3 regions of the Gluconobacter sp. ESL1110 genome follow, and region 2 is predicted to be linked to each of the others. Evidence: riboswitches for the same ligand, from Rfam matches in the RefSeq annotation. Region 2 holds a riboswitch; each other region holds the start of a gene.
What was found. A riboswitch is a leader RNA that binds a small molecule or an ion and turns the genes downstream of it on or off. The one in region 2 is predicted to bind cobalamin.
Positions count from the first base shown of each region.

Region 1 (5,792 bases), on a different contig from region 2:
TGTGAAAACAGATGCTCGAGTTGAGCTTCTACTTCCGTCATGGGTACTTCGGATTTCCCCCAGTTAGCGCCAACAAAGGTACTGGTTGGCAGATTCAAATCCGCACCGTTGCTGGCACGGGGAAGCCCCATATAGCGCGTTGTATCGTTGGTCTGGGACGTGACTGAAACAGTCAGTGTGTCACGGCGGGTCAGATGGACATCTGTTACGCCATAAATCGTCCACCGACGGTCGTAGGCGTTGTTGTAGAACTGATTGCGATCAGTCCCTGCAAATACGAGACGTGCAGAGATGATCTTTGAATGTGCGATGGGTCCACCCACGTCCAGTGTGGCGTGATAGTTATTCCATGACCCGGCAGAGAACGAGGCATTTCCCTGGAAATCGTTGGTTGGGCGCTTGTGCACGAAATTGACGCTACCACCAGGTGTGCTGGAGCCCTGTAGCATGCCATCTGGTCCGCGCAGAACCTCGATACGGTCATAGATTGCCAGATCATACTGCTGGCTGAGGGTCAGTCCCCCCATGGATGGAACGCCGTCATACCGCGCCTGCAGAGTAAATCCACGCGCTGTGTATCCGCCAGTTCCATCTCCATACATGTTGACGTTGACACCAGCGACCTGTTTGAGGGCAGCATCAACCGTATTGAGATTCTGGTCTTTCATCTGCTGGCTACTAAGCACCGAGATGGATTGAGGAACGTCCATGGGCTTAAGCAGCATCTTGGTCGTAGAAACAGCCGAGACAGTATAGGTGCCGGTCCCATCCGTAGATGCATCCTTGCGGTGACCTTCCACAAGAAGCTGTTCGATGCTTCCGGGCGGCTCGTTGTCGTCCTGAGCGTTTGAATGTGCTTGTGTTTTGCTGCCCTGGTGAACGGAAGGGGTTTTGGTCGAAGCCGTGGGAAGGAGTTTTTTATGTCCGTCTTCAGGTTTCCCAGTATCGTCAGACGTAGCGGCAAATGCGCCAGTCCATGACCCGGACAGCAAAAAAGCTGTGAACAACGCAGGATAAAGCTTCTTCCGGGGTAAGGAACCCGACAGGACAGGTTTCATGGAATGGTCTGACTACCTCCAGCAAGAGTGAGTGTTCGCGGGAATGTTACATATATTTCTGCGAACTATTTTTGGAAATGATACTCATTCTCAAAAAGAGCAATATGAAAGTTAAATGTTTTTTCAATATAGAGGTGTTGCGAAGCGATTTTCCAAGAGTTTTCAGGGGGATCATAAACCTTGGAAAATGTTTGATATATATACCCCATAGGGGAATCGTTCAGAACAGGTCTGCTGCGCTGGTTTGTCTCACTTCATCAATATTGCAATACCAAAACTAAATTTAATTCAAAAAGCATATTGTTATGTTATAACATATATGTTTGACTGTTTTGGAGTTTCGGTTATGTCCCTTGCTCACGGATGGTTCCCCGAGAGGGGATGAAAAGGGAACGCAGTGAAATGCTGTGGCTGCCCCCGCAACTGTAAGTGGTGAGACAGATCACACAGAGGCTTTTACGCCCGACCACTGAAGCATCTGCTTTGGGAAGGTTTGTGACCTGTCATTGATCCGCGAGCCAGGAGACCTGCCATCGAAAATGGTTACAGACGAAGCGGAAGGGCGGGGTGCACCGGACGCAGTGAGAGTCTTCTTCTCTCACTCATCGTAGTGACGCATTGTTGAGTGAAGTTTGCGTTATCCATGAGGAAAAAGAGTTTTGTTGGTGCCCTGCCTGTCGCGGCACTCACTGTGTTCCAACCAGCATTTGCCCAGACGGAAGACGTTCGGAATACCGAAACAAAAGTAAAAGAAGAGCACATTACCGCACATGGCCGGATGCAGTCTCTCAAAGACACAGCGGCAATTGGCGGACGGCTTGAGCTAACGGTTCGGCATAACCCTGCAACCATCAACGTCGTCCAGCGAAGTGTTATGGAGCAGCGGGGCTATGCTCACGCTGAAGAGGCCGCCGATAGTGCTCCGGGCGTGTCATCTGGCGGCTCCCCCGGAAGTCCGGCCCAGATGATGATGCGTGGCTTCAGTGGAAATCAGGTTCTGATCCTGCGGGACGGGATCTATTATGGCCCAACCACCATGGTGAACCGTCCACTTAACAGCTTTAACCTAGAGAGCGTTCAGGTTCTTAAAGGTCCATCATCCGTTCTGTACGGGCAGGGTGCTGTGGGCGGGACCGTGGACATGCGAACACGCGACCCTGCATTCGATGGTCCTCATGCGAATGCGCTTGTGTCCTATGGCAGCTTTAATACCTGGAATGCAGGTGTTGGAGGCTCTGTTCCCATCACTGATACCTTGGCAATCCGCAGTGATTTCAGCCGCACGTCCTCAGACGGGTATGTCGCAGGGGCCGACCCGCACAGTAACGATTTTACGACAACATTGCTCTGGCATCCGTCTAAAAAGTTCACAGCTCGTCTGAGCGTGGACTATCTCACGGATCGACTTTCAACCTATTACGGAACGCCTCTTGTTCCACTCTCTCAGGTGCATGATGGGGTCGGCGGTTTGCTGTCTTCCTCCAAAGGGCTTGGGGTCAGCCGGTCTTCGCTATGGCGATATTACAATACAAAGGACGCCAAAGCAGGTTCGGTCAACGTAACACCCACACTGCATTTAACGTGGCAACCCACTGTAAATACAGCTTTTCATAACAAAACTTATGTCGTGTATGCCAATCGTACATGGAACAATGCTGAGTCCTATAGCTATATCAGCACCCCGGGCCAGACAGATGCGAGCGGAAACGCAATCGCTCCAGGACGCGTAGGTCGTGATCGGTTCTATGTTTACATGAACCAGCATCAGGTTGGAGACACCGTGGATGGACAGTTTGATTTCCATCTCTTTGGAATGAAAAACCGTCTCGTGGTCGGCGGGGATGCCTATTATGTACGGCTGATCCGAAACCGTGGGTTTCCTGATGCTAATTATGCAGACAGCGTTTCTTTGGCCAGTCCGGAACGGACGCAAACGGGTAGCTTTGCCGGCGAGTATCCTTACACAAAGTCACCCACAACGATGGTTGATGCCGGTATCTTCATGGAAGATGTGCTGACAATCCGCGATAACTTTCGGGTTGTAGGAGGTTTCCGTTATGACTGGCTGAAACTGGATCGTCAGAATTACAGGCAGAATGGGACTTTTAACGCGGGAACAAGCTTCAAAGGCACCTACCACCCTGCCAATTTCCGTATTGGTCCTGTTTATGATCTGACGGACAACATCAGTCTTTATGGTGTTTATACGACCGCCGAGGACCCACCAGGCTCTAATATTTTCCTCGTCAACAAAGGTCAGTTCAGTCAGTTGAGCCGCTCTCGACAGGGCGAAATAGGAGCCAAGGGATCGTTCTGGAAAGGGCATCTGACCTCGACGTTATCCCTCTACGATATCCGGCGAACCCGCGTTCTGGTCGCAACAGGGGTCGATACCGTTGCGACGGCCGGGGTGCAGAAATCTCGTGGTGTGGAATGGCAGGGGGATCTGACACTTGGCAAACACTGGAGCCTCTCCGGAAACGTCGCATACACGTGGTCGCGATATGGCTCTTTCCATCCGTCAGCATCCGTGAATGCGTCAGGCAATCAAGTCCCGAATGTTCCTGCGGTGACGGCCAATCTCTGGGGTGTCTGGTCCCACATCGCGGATCTGCCAGTCGATCTTGGGGCAGGAATGAGATACGTCTCTGCACGTCAAGGAGATTATGCTAACACACTGAGTTTGAAAGATTATGCTCTGGTTAATCTTTTTGCTGCATGGCACGCTTATCGTGGTGTCACGGTGTATGGCCGGATTGACAATGTGGGTAACAAGCACTTCATCCAATGGGCTGACACAAGCTATCCAAGCGAAGTGATGCTCGGAGCCCCACGATCCTTTTCCATCAGCCTTCAGGCCGGCTTCTGACAGTGTCAGACATCATGCTGCAGGCTACAGGATTAGGATACGAGGAGGCTTTGGCTCTGGCGGATTTCTCCGTCAGGGCTGGTGAACATATTGCGATTATCGGGCCGAACGGTGCCGGCAAGAGCACTTTGCTAAAACTCCTGGCAGGCTTGTTGAAACCCTCCAGTGGCTGCGTCATACTTGCTGGCCAACCACTCCACAATCTGACACGGCGAGAAATCGCTCGGCAGATTGCATGGTTGTCCCAAAGCGATGATGTTGCATCAGAGTTTCTTGTCTCTGATTACGTTGCTCTTGGCCGATTACCCTTTCAAGGAATTGAAGCATCGACTGAAGGGAAGGCCGCAATACAGACTGCCATTCATCATTGTCGTATCAGTTCATTAATGCCGCGCACCATGGGAAGCCTGTCAGGCGGAGAGCGCCAGCGTGTTATGCTGGCGCGCTGTCTGGCGCAAACCCCTCGTATCCTACTGCTGGATGAACCGACCAATCATTTGGATTTATCCGCACGTTCAGAACTTCTGACCCTGCTTCGAACGCTTCCCATGACTATTCTTGCTGTTTTGCATGATCTTTCTCTTGTTCCTGATTTTGCAGATAGAACGCTCCTGTTGAGAGAGGGACGTCTGATTATGGATGACGCGTCCCGGAAGGTTCTGTTTTCGCCGATGTTCGAGCTGGCATTTAACCAGAAAGCGCATCAGGTTACGCTCGACGATGGACATGTGTCGCTTTTGTTCAGACCGATACAGCCGTGAAAAACTGTCTGAAAGCATTTGGTCTGGGCACGCTTCTGAGTATTCAGAGCGCATTTTCTTATCCGGTCACGATCCAAAGTTGCGGTAAGCCAGTAACCATAACGCATAGGCCAACCCATGCCGTCGTTCATGATGTCAACATGGCAGAAATGGCTTTTGCGCTCCACTTACAGCCATTCATGACGGGAGTGACCGGAATTTCTGGCTGGAACAAGCGAACACCCGTATTCGAGAAAGAACTCGGCGATCTTCCGGAAATCGCTACACATTATCCAACACTTGAGCAGCTTCTGAACGCTGGAACGGATTTCTTCTTTGCGGGCTGGAACTACGGAATGCACGTGGGAGGGGACGTCACACCGGAGACGTTGGCCGCACAGGGTATTCCGACACTTGTTCTCTCCGAGAGCTGCATGAGAGCGGGGCAGGTCTATGCGCTTCCGACGCTGGACTTGCTGTATGGTGATGAAGAACGTTTGGGACAGGTTTTTGATCGCACAACAGAAGCTCAAAGCCTTGTAAGTGGCTGGAAAATACGAGTTCAAGCTGTTCAGAAGCAGCTGGCAGGACGTCCTCCTGTGCGCGTGTTTCTTTATGATAGCGGCCGGGATCGTCCTTTTACGGCCGGAAAATATGCCCTCGCGACAGAATTGATGCATCTGGGAGGTGGGCAAAATATTTTCAGAGATCTACCGACAAACTGGGGGCCTGCCTCATGGGAAAGCGTTGCTGTCAGAGATCCAGAAGCTATTTTGATCGTCGATTATGGCGGCGGTATTGAACAAAGCCTGGCCTTTTTGAAAAGTCATCCTCTTTTGATTGAGACTGCGGCGTTAAAAGCTAATCGTATTATGGCTGTACGTTATGATGAAATGACGCCTTCTCCAGCCAATATTGATGCCATTGAAAAAATATCCGTATTTCTGCATCCCGAGACTAAGCCATGACCCGGAAAAATAGTCTTTGTGTTGCCATACCTGTTATTGTCGGACTTTGTTTTCTGGAAATTGCGCTTGGTAGCGCGTCGCTATCCTGGCAGACGTTAAAAGTAGCTTTCTGGGCAGGGCCTTACAGTCATGACATTGCTGCACGCATTATATGGTC
Region 1 covers NZ_JBYLUK010000008.1:314,578-320,369, reverse strand. The annotation lists gene AC3B6F_RS10120 (TonB-dependent siderophore receptor) at 1-1,058, opposite strand, end outside; cobalamin riboswitch at 1,406-1,607, shown strand; gene AC3B6F_RS10115 (TonB-dependent receptor) at 1,702-3,927, shown strand; gene AC3B6F_RS10110 (ABC transporter ATP-binding protein) at 3,942-4,688, shown strand; gene AC3B6F_RS10105 (ABC transporter substrate-binding protein) at 4,685-5,635, shown strand; gene AC3B6F_RS10100 (FecCD family ABC transporter permease) at 5,632-5,792, shown strand, end outside.
Region 1: linked by a shared signal. The riboswitch ahead of AC3B6F_RS10115 (TonB-dependent receptor) and the one ahead of AC3B6F_RS12005 (TonB-dependent receptor) in region 2 are both predicted to bind cobalamin.

Region 2 (5,792 bases):
GCCGATCAAGTGGACCCTCCCGGGGCCAATGACCATGATCGATACGCTTCATGACGGCCATTACAGAAGCCGAGAGAAGCTGGCCTGGGAATTCGCCAGCATTCTCAATCAGGAAGCCAGAGAACTGGAGGCAGCCGGGGTTGACATCATCCAGTTCGATGAACCGGCATTCAATGTCTTCTTCGACGAAGTCAATGACTGGGGAGTTGCGGCTTTGGAACGAGCCGTCGAAGGGCTCAAATGCGAAACAGCAGTTCACATCTGCTACGGGTATGGCATCAAGGCCAATATCGACTGGAAAAACAGTCTGGGTGCCGAGTGGCGGCAGTATGAGGAAATTTTCCCGAAGTTGCAGAAATCCACTCTCGATCTGGTCTCTCTGGAGTGTCAGAACTCGCGTGTTCCGATGGATCTGATCGAACTGATCCGGGGTAAAAAGGTCATGATCGGGGCGATTGATGTGGCGACCAACATCATTGAAACCCCTGAAGACGTGGCCAATACGCTTCGCAAGGCTCTGCAGTTTGTGGATGCGGATAAGCTCTATCCTTCCACCAATTGTGGTATGGCGCCTTTGCCCCGTCATGTCGCCAGGGCAAAGCTGAATGCTCTCGGCGCCGGAGCCGATATTCTGCGCAACGAACTCTCGATCTAATGGGTACAGCCTCTGCGGCCTGATGATCTGAGATAACGAATGGCTGGGCAAAGACCTGCGGTCTCTCTGCTCAGCCAAATGCTTCCAGATCGCCCCGGATGTAGGCGCAACTCTCTGGCAGAGAGTTTTGTCTTATGAAGAGAAATGATATCAATCCATGATTAAATAAAACCGAATCATGGATCGGGACATATGGCTATTCTGGAACGTAACCACCTGATGATCGTGCAGGCTGTTGCACAGGAAGGGTCCCTGACAGCGGCGGGGGTTCGGTTAAACCTGACACAGCCCGCTCTCAGCCATGCTGTTCGCAAGATTGAAGTCCAGCTTGGTGTAAAGATCTGGCGCCGTGAGGGGCGTTCTCTGGTTCTGACACAGGCAGGACAATGGCTTCTGGCCCTGGCAAATCGTCTTCTTCCGCAGTTTTCTCTTGCAGAAGAAAGACTGGAGCAGTTCGCCAATGGCGAACGAGGCATATTGCGCATCGGAATGGAGTGCCATCCCTGTTACCAGTGGCTCCTGAACGTCGTCTCGCCCTATCTTGAGAGATGGCCTAAGGTGGATGTCGACGTCCGGCAGAAATTTCAGTTTGGTGGGATCGGAGCCTTACTGAGCAGCGAGATCGATATTCTTGTGACCCCGGACCCGCTTTACAAACCGGGTCTTACTTTCACGCCAGTGTTTGATTACGAACTTGTGCTTGTCGTCGGCCGCGGTCACAGACTTTACGGTGCGACGTCAATTACGCCTGAGCAGTTGTCCGGGGAAACACTGATTACCTATCCTGTGCCTTCGGAGCGTTTGGATATCTACACGCAGTTTCTGCAGCCCGCGGGTGTCGCGCCCCGTCAGCAGAAGCAGATTGAAACGACCGATATTATGCTGGTTATGGTTGCACACGGTCGAGGTGTTACAGCTCTCCCTCGCTGGCTGGTAGAAGAACATGCGTCCCGTTATGGCCTTCATGCGATTAGGCTGGGTAAAAACGGGATTGCGAAGCAAATCTTTCTCGGCCGTCGTGAAGCAGACGACGACATTCATTACCTTAGGCATTTTATAGAATTTGCTGCGATTTCGAAAAATCGTACCATAGAGGCTTGATCTATTTCGGGAGAAGAGTATTCGGAAGCTTTAAAAGTTCCAATATTCAATATCAGGATTGACACGACAAGGTCGTTACAGTTTTGGTATTTTCGTATGGTTCTTTGTTCTGCCAGCAGGTGGAATGGAGCTAAGAGGGAAGTCGGTGTGATGCCGACGCTGCCCCCGCAACTGTAAATGGCGAGTTGCCAATCGCCTGTATGTCACTGGAGAGACCCCTCTCCGGGAAGACAGATTGGCTGCGTTGACCCATGAGTCAGGAGACCTGCCATGCGTGTTTTCAACCACCGGCGGGGTGTCCGGGACGGCAGTGTCTGGCATTCTGGTTTTCTCTGAAAAATCGGGCGTGCAGGCACTTGTCCTGCTCCTGTCATAATGAGCAGGGCTCATATGACTGTACTGTTTTCAAAGACGAAAAATGGACCAGGAAATCTGTTTCATTTTCGAATGCTGGTGTCCTACGCGCGTTCACCCATTTCTCGACTATGTCTCTCGTGCGTTCTGGCCAGCGTCTCCCTCGTTCCAGACGCTGCACTTGCGACAGCCCCAGAAGCCTCGTCAGTTAAAAAAAGCGAGAAGACGAGCGACCCGAAACCTGTGTCCACCCGGCCTCTGACGGCTGCGCCTGAACAGATTAACGTCACGGCTTCCCGCAGAAACCTTCTGGGGAGAGCGGAGACGGCGAGCGAAGGATCCATTACCGCCCGGGAGATCCAACTCCGTCCGGCTTACCGCGTAGGGCAGATATTGGAAGCTGTTCCGGGCCTGGTGGTAACGTCTCATTCCGGAGAAGGAAAAGCCAACCAGTTCCTTCTGCGTGGCTTCAACCTCGATCATGGTACGGATCTCGCCACCTTCGTTGATGACATGCCAATCAACGGCGTCAGCAATGCGCATGGTCAGGGTTATACAGACCTCAACTTCCTCATTCCCGAACTGCTGTCAGGCGTGGATTATACCAAAGGACCATTCCATGCGGATGTAGGGGATTTCGGCGTCGCTGGGTCAGATCATATGAAGCTCGCGGATGATGTGCCTCGACAGCTTGCCCTGAGTGCCGGGACACTGGGAGATTATCGCGCCTATTTGGGAGGAACAACGCATCTTGCGAATGGCGATCGCTGGATCAACGCTTTCAGTCTCTCTCATACGGATGGGCCATGGAAATATCCTGACAATGCCAGAAGCATTAAGGCGGCCACTCATTATACGCATGGCGATACACTCAACGGCTTTGATGTCACGGGCATGTTTTATCGTGGGCAATGGCGCGCCACGAACGATCAGCCTTTAGCCGCCTATAGTGAAGGGCTGATCAGTCGATATGGTTCTCTTGATCCGACGGATGGAGGGTTTTCAGAAAGATATAGCCTGTCGGGTCATTATCGTCTGGCCGATGACGCCTGGAAATGGGTGACGAGCGCGTTTGTCTCGCATGACCGTCTGACATTGTGGAATAATTTCACACATTATCTGGATGATCCGGTGAATGGCGATCAGCAGCAGCAGGATGAAAACCGCACAACCGTTGGTGGCAGCAGCGTTTACTCCCGGCAGGATCGGATCGGACGGGTAAGGACAGACACGCAGATTGGTGTACAGGGCCGGTATGACTTTCTCTATGTGGATCGGCGACATACGCGGCAACGCGTGACACTGTCATCCTGTCCGTCCAGTCTGGAAGCAACGGCTCCCTATCTCTGTAATGCCGATGACATCAATCTGGGTTCGGCAGGCCTGTTCATCCAGAACACGACGCATTGGCTGCCGTGGTTCAGGATGGTCATTGGTCTGCGTGAAGATTATCAGGGCGGCACGGACAGTAATCTGGTGGATGGCAGTCTGACGCGAAAACACCAGTGGCTTTTTCAGCCCAAGGGAAGCCTGATTTTTGGTCCATGGAAGAAAACCGAGTTTTATCTGAGCGGAGGACGGGGTTTTCATTCCAATGACTTCCGGTCCGTGTCCGGATCCTATGCTTCGGATGAGTTTACCAAGGGCTCGGTCAAGGTGCCGCTCATGACATCTGCTGTCAGTGGAGAAGTCGGAGTGAGAACAACACCGCTCCGTCATCTGAATGTGCAGGCGGCAGCCTTCATCATCGATTTCGACTCTGAACTCAGTTACGACGGAGATGCGGGTGTGACGTCCCCCGGTCCAGCCAGCCGGCGACAAGGGGTTGAATTTTCCGCGCAATACAATCCGTTTACCTGGCTTGAGTTCAATACTGACCTGTCTATTGCGAAGGCACGCTATCAGGCAAAAAACCTGGCCGATTACGGAATTGACGGTCCTTATGTAACGAATGCGCCCAGCTTTGTGTGGTCTTTCGGTATTATTGCGGATCGTGGGCCTTGGTATGGTGGCCTGCAGGTTCGATGGCTTGGTGGCTATCCACTGGTTGAAGATAACAGCCTGCGTTCGAAAGGGTATCAGGAAGTTAATCTGAACATCGGGTATCGATTCACAAAAACCCTCAAACTGGAAGCAAGCATTTTTAATACCTTCAACACACACGCCTACGCCGCGCAATATGCCTATGATTATCGGCTGACACCTACTTCAGCGATACAATCCGGAGCGACGGGTCACCCTCTGGAGCCAATCTCCGCACGATTTTCGGTGCAGTACGGTTTTTGATTTGCGAGTTTTTGTAATCAAGATCATTTACTCCGCTCCCATGCATGATCGTAGGCGCTTACGAATAGTTTCCAGTGATTCCGTATGCTCGCGCGACGTCTGCTTGCGGAATAGTTTACCTGCGGAGAAAATGTCTGGGATGTAGGCGAAACTGGTAAGTCCGCTTAGCGCGTGACAAGCAGACAGGCTGATTCCGCCTCATGTCGGCCATACACGCGAACGAATAGCTTTCCCGACAGCGGACATCAGCAGCACGGTGTCTTGTGGCTCAGTTTGTCAGATACCGGAGTGTCTGCTGTCGGATGTCTCGCTGGAAAAGCGGACTAATAATTCGATCAAAAAGCGATTGCGTTCGATCTTTATATCCGTCATTCTGGATATATGGAAAAAATCGACGCCATTGCCTCTCTGGGGTCGCTCGCGCAGGACACGCGCCTCGATGCTTTCCGCCTGCTCGTGCGCCACGAGCCGGACGGTCTGCCTGCGGGTGAAATCGCCCGCCGGCTCAACGTGCCGCAGAACACCATGTCTGTGCACTTGACGTCCCTTGCCCGCGCCGGACTTGTGAAATCGGAACGCCAGAGCCGCCTGATTGTCTATCGCGCTAACCTCGATACCCTGCGCGAGCTTACATTATTTCTCGTCAAAGACTGCTGCGCGGGACGCAAAGAGTTGTCTGCCCCACTGATTGCGGAACTGATGCCATGCTGTTGAGCGAAGACCATCCGGTCGATGTCGTGATCTACCACAACCCGGAATGCGGCACATCGCGCAATACGCTGGCGATGATCCGTAATGCAGGTATTGAACCGCACATCGTCGAGTATCTGAAGACACCGCCGGCACGTTCGTTGCTGCTGCAGCTCATCGTCCGCGCCGGTCTCACGCCGAAGCAGCTTTTACGCGAAAAAGGCACGCCACTTGCAGATTTGGGTCTCGAAGATCCATCGCTGTCGGATGGACAGTTGGTGGATGCGATGATGGCGCATCCGATCCTGATCAACCGGCCGCTCGTTGTGACACCCCTCGGCGTGAAGCTATGTCGCCCGTCGGAGGCGGTACTCGACATTCTTCCGACACCTCAGGGCGGCGCCTTCACTAAGGAAGACGGCGAACGGGTCATCGATGCCCAGGGTCATCGCGTGATCTGATCGGCCGGAAGGGCCGCCCTTTCCTGAGACGCATTCCGCTCGGCGCGATCATTCGCGCCTGCGGCGGCACGCGCAGAACTGAGATTCCAAATGCTGGCTTTCGCCATTTTCCTCGTCACCCTCGTCTTCGTCATTTGGCAGCCGCGCGGGCTCAGCATCGGGTGGAGTGCCATGGGAGGTGCAGCAGTGGCGCTCGCGCTCGGCGTCATCCACTTGCACGACATCCCAACGGTTTGGCCCATCGT
Region 2 covers NZ_JBYLUK010000009.1:25,243-31,034, reverse strand. The annotation lists gene AC3B6F_RS12015 (methionine synthase) at 1-655, shown strand, start outside; gene AC3B6F_RS12010 (LysR family transcriptional regulator) at 848-1,756, shown strand; cobalamin riboswitch at 1,837-2,043, shown strand; gene AC3B6F_RS12005 (TonB-dependent receptor) at 2,354-4,396, shown strand; gene AC3B6F_RS12000 (ArsR/SmtB family transcription factor) at 4,778-5,110, shown strand; gene arsC (arsenate reductase (glutaredoxin)) at 5,101-5,547, shown strand; gene AC3B6F_RS11990 (arsenic transporter) at 5,638-5,792, shown strand, end outside.

Region 3 (5,792 bases), on a different contig from region 2:
GCAGGCCTCCTGTCAGAAGGATCTGTATTGCAATGCTCCAGACTGCCGCGACTGTAACCGGCACATGAACAGCGCATAGGCCCAGAAAAACAAGGCCGGTTAAAACACCTGTAAAAGCGCCAATAAGTGGCCAGCACCAGACCGACCGGGACAAGGACCATTCCTCTCCCGTGACGCGCAGCCATCCCAAGGGAAGGCGCGTCAATAACCCTGCACCACAGGCAATATCTTCCCGAATGGTTCGCCAGAGTTTCATTCTGTTGAGGGCGCGGACTTCTGGGAAACAGAAGCTTCCGCGAATGTTGCCATGCCATTATGGCAGGCTATGGCGCCGCGCAGAAGCGGAATGGCCAGACCTGATCCTGATGCTTCTCCCAGTCTCAGTCCGAAATCCAGAAGAGGTTCCAGCATGAGAGATGCAGCCAGGTTGCGGTGCCCCGCTTCTGCGGAGCAATGGGAAAGACGTGTATGATCAAGTGCTTCCGGGGCTATCTTCACAAGAGGAAGAATTGCCGCGGTACATACAAATCCATCGAGCACGACGGGAATGCCATGATGACGCGCGGCCAGAACGCTTCCCATGATAGCTGCCAGCTCGTATCCACCAAGGCGGCGGGCGACCTCTAATGGGTCACACAGAGTGCCCCTGTGAAGCGTGATGGCCTCATCAATGACCGCTGCTTTCAGCTTGAGACCTTCATCGTTAAGTCCCGTCCCACGACCTGCCCAGTCTTTGCCTGTTCCGCCCAGAAGAGCCGCGCATAGAGCTGCGGCGGGTGTTGTATTGCCAATTCCCATTTCACCGGGGCAAAACAAATCTGCGTCCTTTGGCACAGCTCTGTACCCGGCTGAAACAGCAGACAGAAAATCCTCTTCCGTCATTGCTGCGGTTTGTGAAAGGTCTTCCGTTGCCTTCAGGTTCTGAAGGCAAACCACGTTCAGATCGGCTCCGGCAGTACGGGCAAGTTGATTAATAGCGGCTCCGCCATGCTCAAAGTTTGCAACCATCTGGCTTGTAACGTCCGAGGGCCAGGGCGAGACGCCACGCTGAACAACACCATGATTGCCCGCGAAAATTGTGATCTGGACTTTATCCAGAACAGGGCTGTCCGTGCCCTGCCATTCACCAAGCCAGAGCGCAAGCTCTTCAAGTCGCCCCAGGCTACCGGGAGGTTTGGTCAGCAGGGCATCCCGTTGCCTGATGCGGTCTCTACAGGCACGATCTGGCTCAGGTAGCGACAGACAGGCCGTCCTGAGGTCCTTCATGCTGGGGAAAGAAATGTCTGGAACGGAAAATAAAGCATCAGTCGGCATGAGGTGTCTTTTGTGCTGTTATCCGGGCACATGCAAGATAATGAGACGGGAGAAGACGTGATGCATTCGGATGGCCCAACAGGCCAGCGACAATTATCGCTTGTTCTGGGGGGAGCACGATCCGGGAAAAGTGGCGTTGCTGAAGCCCTTGTCACTAGCCAGCCTGCGCCATGGATCTATCTGGCGACCGGTCGTGCCTACGACGAAGAAATGCACGCCAGGATCGCCTTACACCGTGCCAGTCGTGGAGCTTTGGGATGGCAGACGATCGAAGAACCTTATGATATCGCGAACGTACTTCGGAATGCAGGGCCGGAACCTGTTCTGGTCGATTGCCTCACACTCTGGCTGACCAATCTCGTTCTGGATGAAAGAGATGTAAGCGCAGCGACAGAAGACCTGTTTTCCGCGCTCTCAGCGCGCGCGCATCAGACCGTTCTGGTGGGCAATGAAGTGGGGCTGGGAATTGTTCCGGACAATGCTCTGGCACGGCGTTTCCGGGATGAGGCGGGTCTTCTGCATCAGCGGATTGCCGCTATCGCGGACGAGGTGCTCTTTGTTGCTGCGGGGTTATCGCTGAAACTCAAGTAGGTGCCCTACAAGGCTTTTGACACTCCAGAATACCAGCGATAGGAAAGAAAGTGATGGTTCCTCCGAAAGGAGGATGAAAAGGGAAGCCGGTGCGATCTTGCGGATCAAATCCGGCACTGCCCCCGCAACTGTGGACGGTTATCTGTCCTGCCAGCATGGCTTTCGGATCATGCGACCACTGGAAATACGTCCGGGAAGGTCTGGCAGGAGAGGAGGCGCTGAACGCGTCTCGGTCGTAAGTCAGGAGACCTGCCATCAGAGCCAAGTGTCATGATCCGGCGGGGTGCCCGGACTGTGAGGGCGCGCCGTTGTGGTACGTCCCCTCCGAAGTGCGGAGGCCTTTTACTGCGCCTTTTGTCATGCCCGTCCGGGCTGCAAGAGAGACGAAACCATGGCAGAAACCCTGCCTCAGACCAGACCCGTCCTGCATGTCTGCGTAACATGCCGTCGTGGATTGCCGCTGACTGACGATCCCGTTCAGGGGCGTCAGCTTTACGAGGCACTTGCCCAGCATGCCGAGAAAGACAATTTCAGCATCCAGCCTGTAGACTGTATGGCCACATGTAGTCGCGGCTGCGTCGCGGCTGTGTCGATGCCGGAAAAATGGACCTTGATCCTGGGGCAACTTGGTCCAGAGAAAATCGAGGACCTACGGACGTTCCTGGGCCTCTACCGAGCCTCAAAAACGGGAACGGTCATGCCGTCAAAGCGCCCGGCCTCTCTTTCTGATATGATCCTCGCCCGTCTGCCAGCGTCCCTTTCTGCCTCACAGGAACTTTCATGATGTCCCAGTCCATTTCAGGTATCGGTCGCAAGATTCCCGTTACGATCATCACAGGCTTCCTCGGTGCCGGAAAAACGACGCTTTTGCGCAATCTACTGGCGCAAGCGAACGGGCGCAGGATCGCCATTGTGGTCAACGAATTTGGTTCTCTTGGAATCGATGGAGAAATTCTGCGCTCCTGTGGCATCGAAAACTGCCCGGATGAAGATATTGTCGAACTGACAAACGGCTGCCTGTGCTGCACCGTTGCAGACGATTTCATTCCCACCATGCAGGCCCTGATTGATCGTCCCGATCCGCCGGAACATATTGTCATCGAGACGTCCGGTCTTGCGCTCCCCAAGCCTCTCCTGAAAGCGTTCAGCTGGCCTGATATCCGTACACGCATGACGGTGGATGGCGTGATTACGCTGGTTGATGCACCTGCCGTAGCAGCAGGCCGTTTTGCCGATGATCCGGCTGCAGTAGCAGCCCAGCGGGCGGCTGATCCGTCTCTTGATCACGATAATCCTCTCGCTGAAGTCTATGAGGATCAGCTGAATGCGGCAGATCTGATTGTTCTCAACAAAACCGATCTTCTGGAAACCGTCGAGGCGGATGCTGTCGAGGCAGGCATCATCAAGGCTGTACCGCGTAAGGTCGTAATATTGCGGGCCGTGGAAGGACGTCTTGATCCGGCCGTTTTACTTGGAATTGCAGCCAGTGCGGAAGATGATCTTCAGGCGCGACCGTCCAATCATGATGGAGCGGATGATCATGAACATGATGATTTTGAGAGCTTTGTTGTTGTCATGCCGGAGCAGGTCAGTGCTGATGCGGTCCTGAAGCGCCTCAGTGATGTGTCTGGCACGTTTGATATCCTGAGAATGAAGGGTTTTGTGGCAGTACAGGGCAAAAAAATGCGCCTGGCTGTACAGGGCGTGGGAACACGCTTTCGTCATGAATTCGATGTGCCCTGGACAGACGGCACGCGTGACGGACGCTTGGTCGTGATCGGACAGACCGGTCTGGATCGTGCCGCCATCGAAGCCGCGTTACTGGGCGTCTGAGTTCGTCATGCATCTGCTTGTCCGCGAACGACATGGAATAGACGATCAGGACGTGGCCGAGGATCTCGACCATGCGCCAACGGACGTCGTGTTTCTGTCTTTTTCGGACAGTGATCTTTTGGCGCTGGAACAGGCCTACGAAAAGCTGAACGCCTCGTCCCAGGGAGGGGCTGGCTTCTCGCTGAGACTGGTCAATCTCTCGCGGCTCAGACATCCGATGTCCGTCGATCTGTATATCGAGCAGACACTTTCTGAAGCGCATTGTGTTGTGGTGCGTCTTCTGGGGGGGATTGATTACTGGCGATATGGTGCGGAAGAAGTCAGAAACTCCTGTGCCAGAAAGTCCATTTCGCTAGCTTTGTTACCCGGAGATGCCCGTCAGGACGCAAGGCTGGAAGAATGGTCCAATGTTCACGCGACCGATCATGAACGGCTCACGAGCTTTCTGAAAGAAGGAGGTCCGGACAACGCCCGCCGTGCACTGATTCTGATGGCATATCTTGCCGGATGTTGCGCAGATTTGGCTGGGATGCCGGAGCCTGTGCCATCTGTCGGGTTCTATCGCGCCGGAAAGCCCAACCTCTCTTTGCGGGCAACAGTTGTTTTCTATCGCGCCCATCTTCTTGCCGCGGACACAGCGCCCATCGACTATCTGGCAGATGCCTTGGAGGTGGCGGGTCTCTCCGCAGACGTGCTCTATGTTTCCTCTCTCAAAAATCCTGACGTCGCCGAATACCTGCGTCATTATCTGACCCAGTCACGCCCCGACATCATCCTGAATGCAACCTTCTTTTCTGCTCGGGGAGAGGACGGATGTTCTCCACTGGACGACGCGGATGTGCCGGTCCTTCAGGTGTTGCAACCCAATTCAACCTGTCAGTCATGGGAAGAGAGCGGACGCGGCCTGTCTCAATCCGATCTCGCAATGCAGGTTGTTCTTCCCGAACTGGATGGGCGGCTTCTGGCAGGGCCTATTTCGTTCAAGTCAGAAACGGCTCCCGGGGATGCAGCGAGGCATGATCCTTATCCGGCAGGCATATCGGCTGTTGTCGCCCAGGCAAATGCGTGGGCAAGACTGAGGCATCTCAAGCCTGAAAGCAGACATCTGGCCTTGATCCTGTCTGACTATCCGGGCGCAGAAGGCCAGTCGGCTCACGCCGTTGGCCTGGACACGCTTGCCAGTCTCTGTGCCATTGTGGAGGCACTGAAAGACGAAGGGTATAATTGCGGAGGCGCCGAAACATGGTCCAAGGCCCAGTTTGTAAACTCGTTATGTAACAAGCCAGTCCAACAGCTTCTCAGCCTTCAGGAGTATCGAGAAGCGTTTGAAAGTCTGCAGGATCAGTTCCGGCAGTCTGTTCTGAGCGCGTGGGGCGAGCCAGAGGACGACGCCGCTTTTCAGGACGATGGCTTCTGCCTGAAAGCCCTGAGACTTGGGCATATAGTCATCGCAGTCCAGCCTGATCGTGGCGCAGCACTGGACCGCAAGGCACAGTATCACGATCCTGATACGCCCCCGCGTCATGCCTATGTCGCGTTTCATCTCTGGCTGCGTCAGGTGTGCCAGATTGACGTGATGGTTCATCTTGGAACGCATGGCACTTTGGAGTGGCTACCGGGAAAAGCCGTTGCACTATCGCAAGACTGTGCTCCTGCTGTTCTGCGGGGCGCATTGCCTGTTCTCTATCCTTTTATCGTCAATAATCCAGGGGAGGCTGCGGCTGCCAAACGGCGTCTTGGTGCTGTCACCATCGGTCACATGACGCCACCTGTCATGAAGGTGGGACTTGATGCTGGAATGGCCGAACTGGAGCAGTTGATTGACGAATTCGCGGAAGCCGACGGTCTGGACCGTCGACGGGGTGCCATCCTACGGCGTGACATTCTGGACCGTGCATCCGGAATGGGCTTGCTGGCAGAAAGCGGTGTAAAAGCGGGCGAGGGGGATGAAGCTGAGGCTCTGGCCCGTCTGGATGCTTATCTTTGTGATGTGAAAGATCTTCAGATCCGGGACGGACTGCATGTTTTCGGGAAAATCGCTCCTCATGCAGACA
Region 3 covers NZ_JBYLUK010000008.1:339,999-345,790, reverse strand. The annotation lists gene cobS (adenosylcobinamide-GDP ribazoletransferase) at 1-256, opposite strand, end outside; gene cobT (nicotinate-nucleotide--dimethylbenzimidazole phosphoribosyltransferase) at 253-1,314, opposite strand; gene cobU (bifunctional adenosylcobinamide kinase/adenosylcobinamide-phosphate guanylyltransferase) at 1,375-1,905, shown strand; cobalamin riboswitch at 1,943-2,176, shown strand; gene AC3B6F_RS10215 (DUF1636 family protein) at 2,297-2,689, shown strand; gene cobW (cobalamin biosynthesis protein CobW) at 2,686-3,738, shown strand; gene cobN (cobaltochelatase subunit CobN) at 3,746-5,792, shown strand, end outside.
Region 3: linked by a shared signal. The riboswitch ahead of AC3B6F_RS10215 (DUF1636 family protein) and the one ahead of AC3B6F_RS12005 (TonB-dependent receptor) in region 2 are both predicted to bind cobalamin.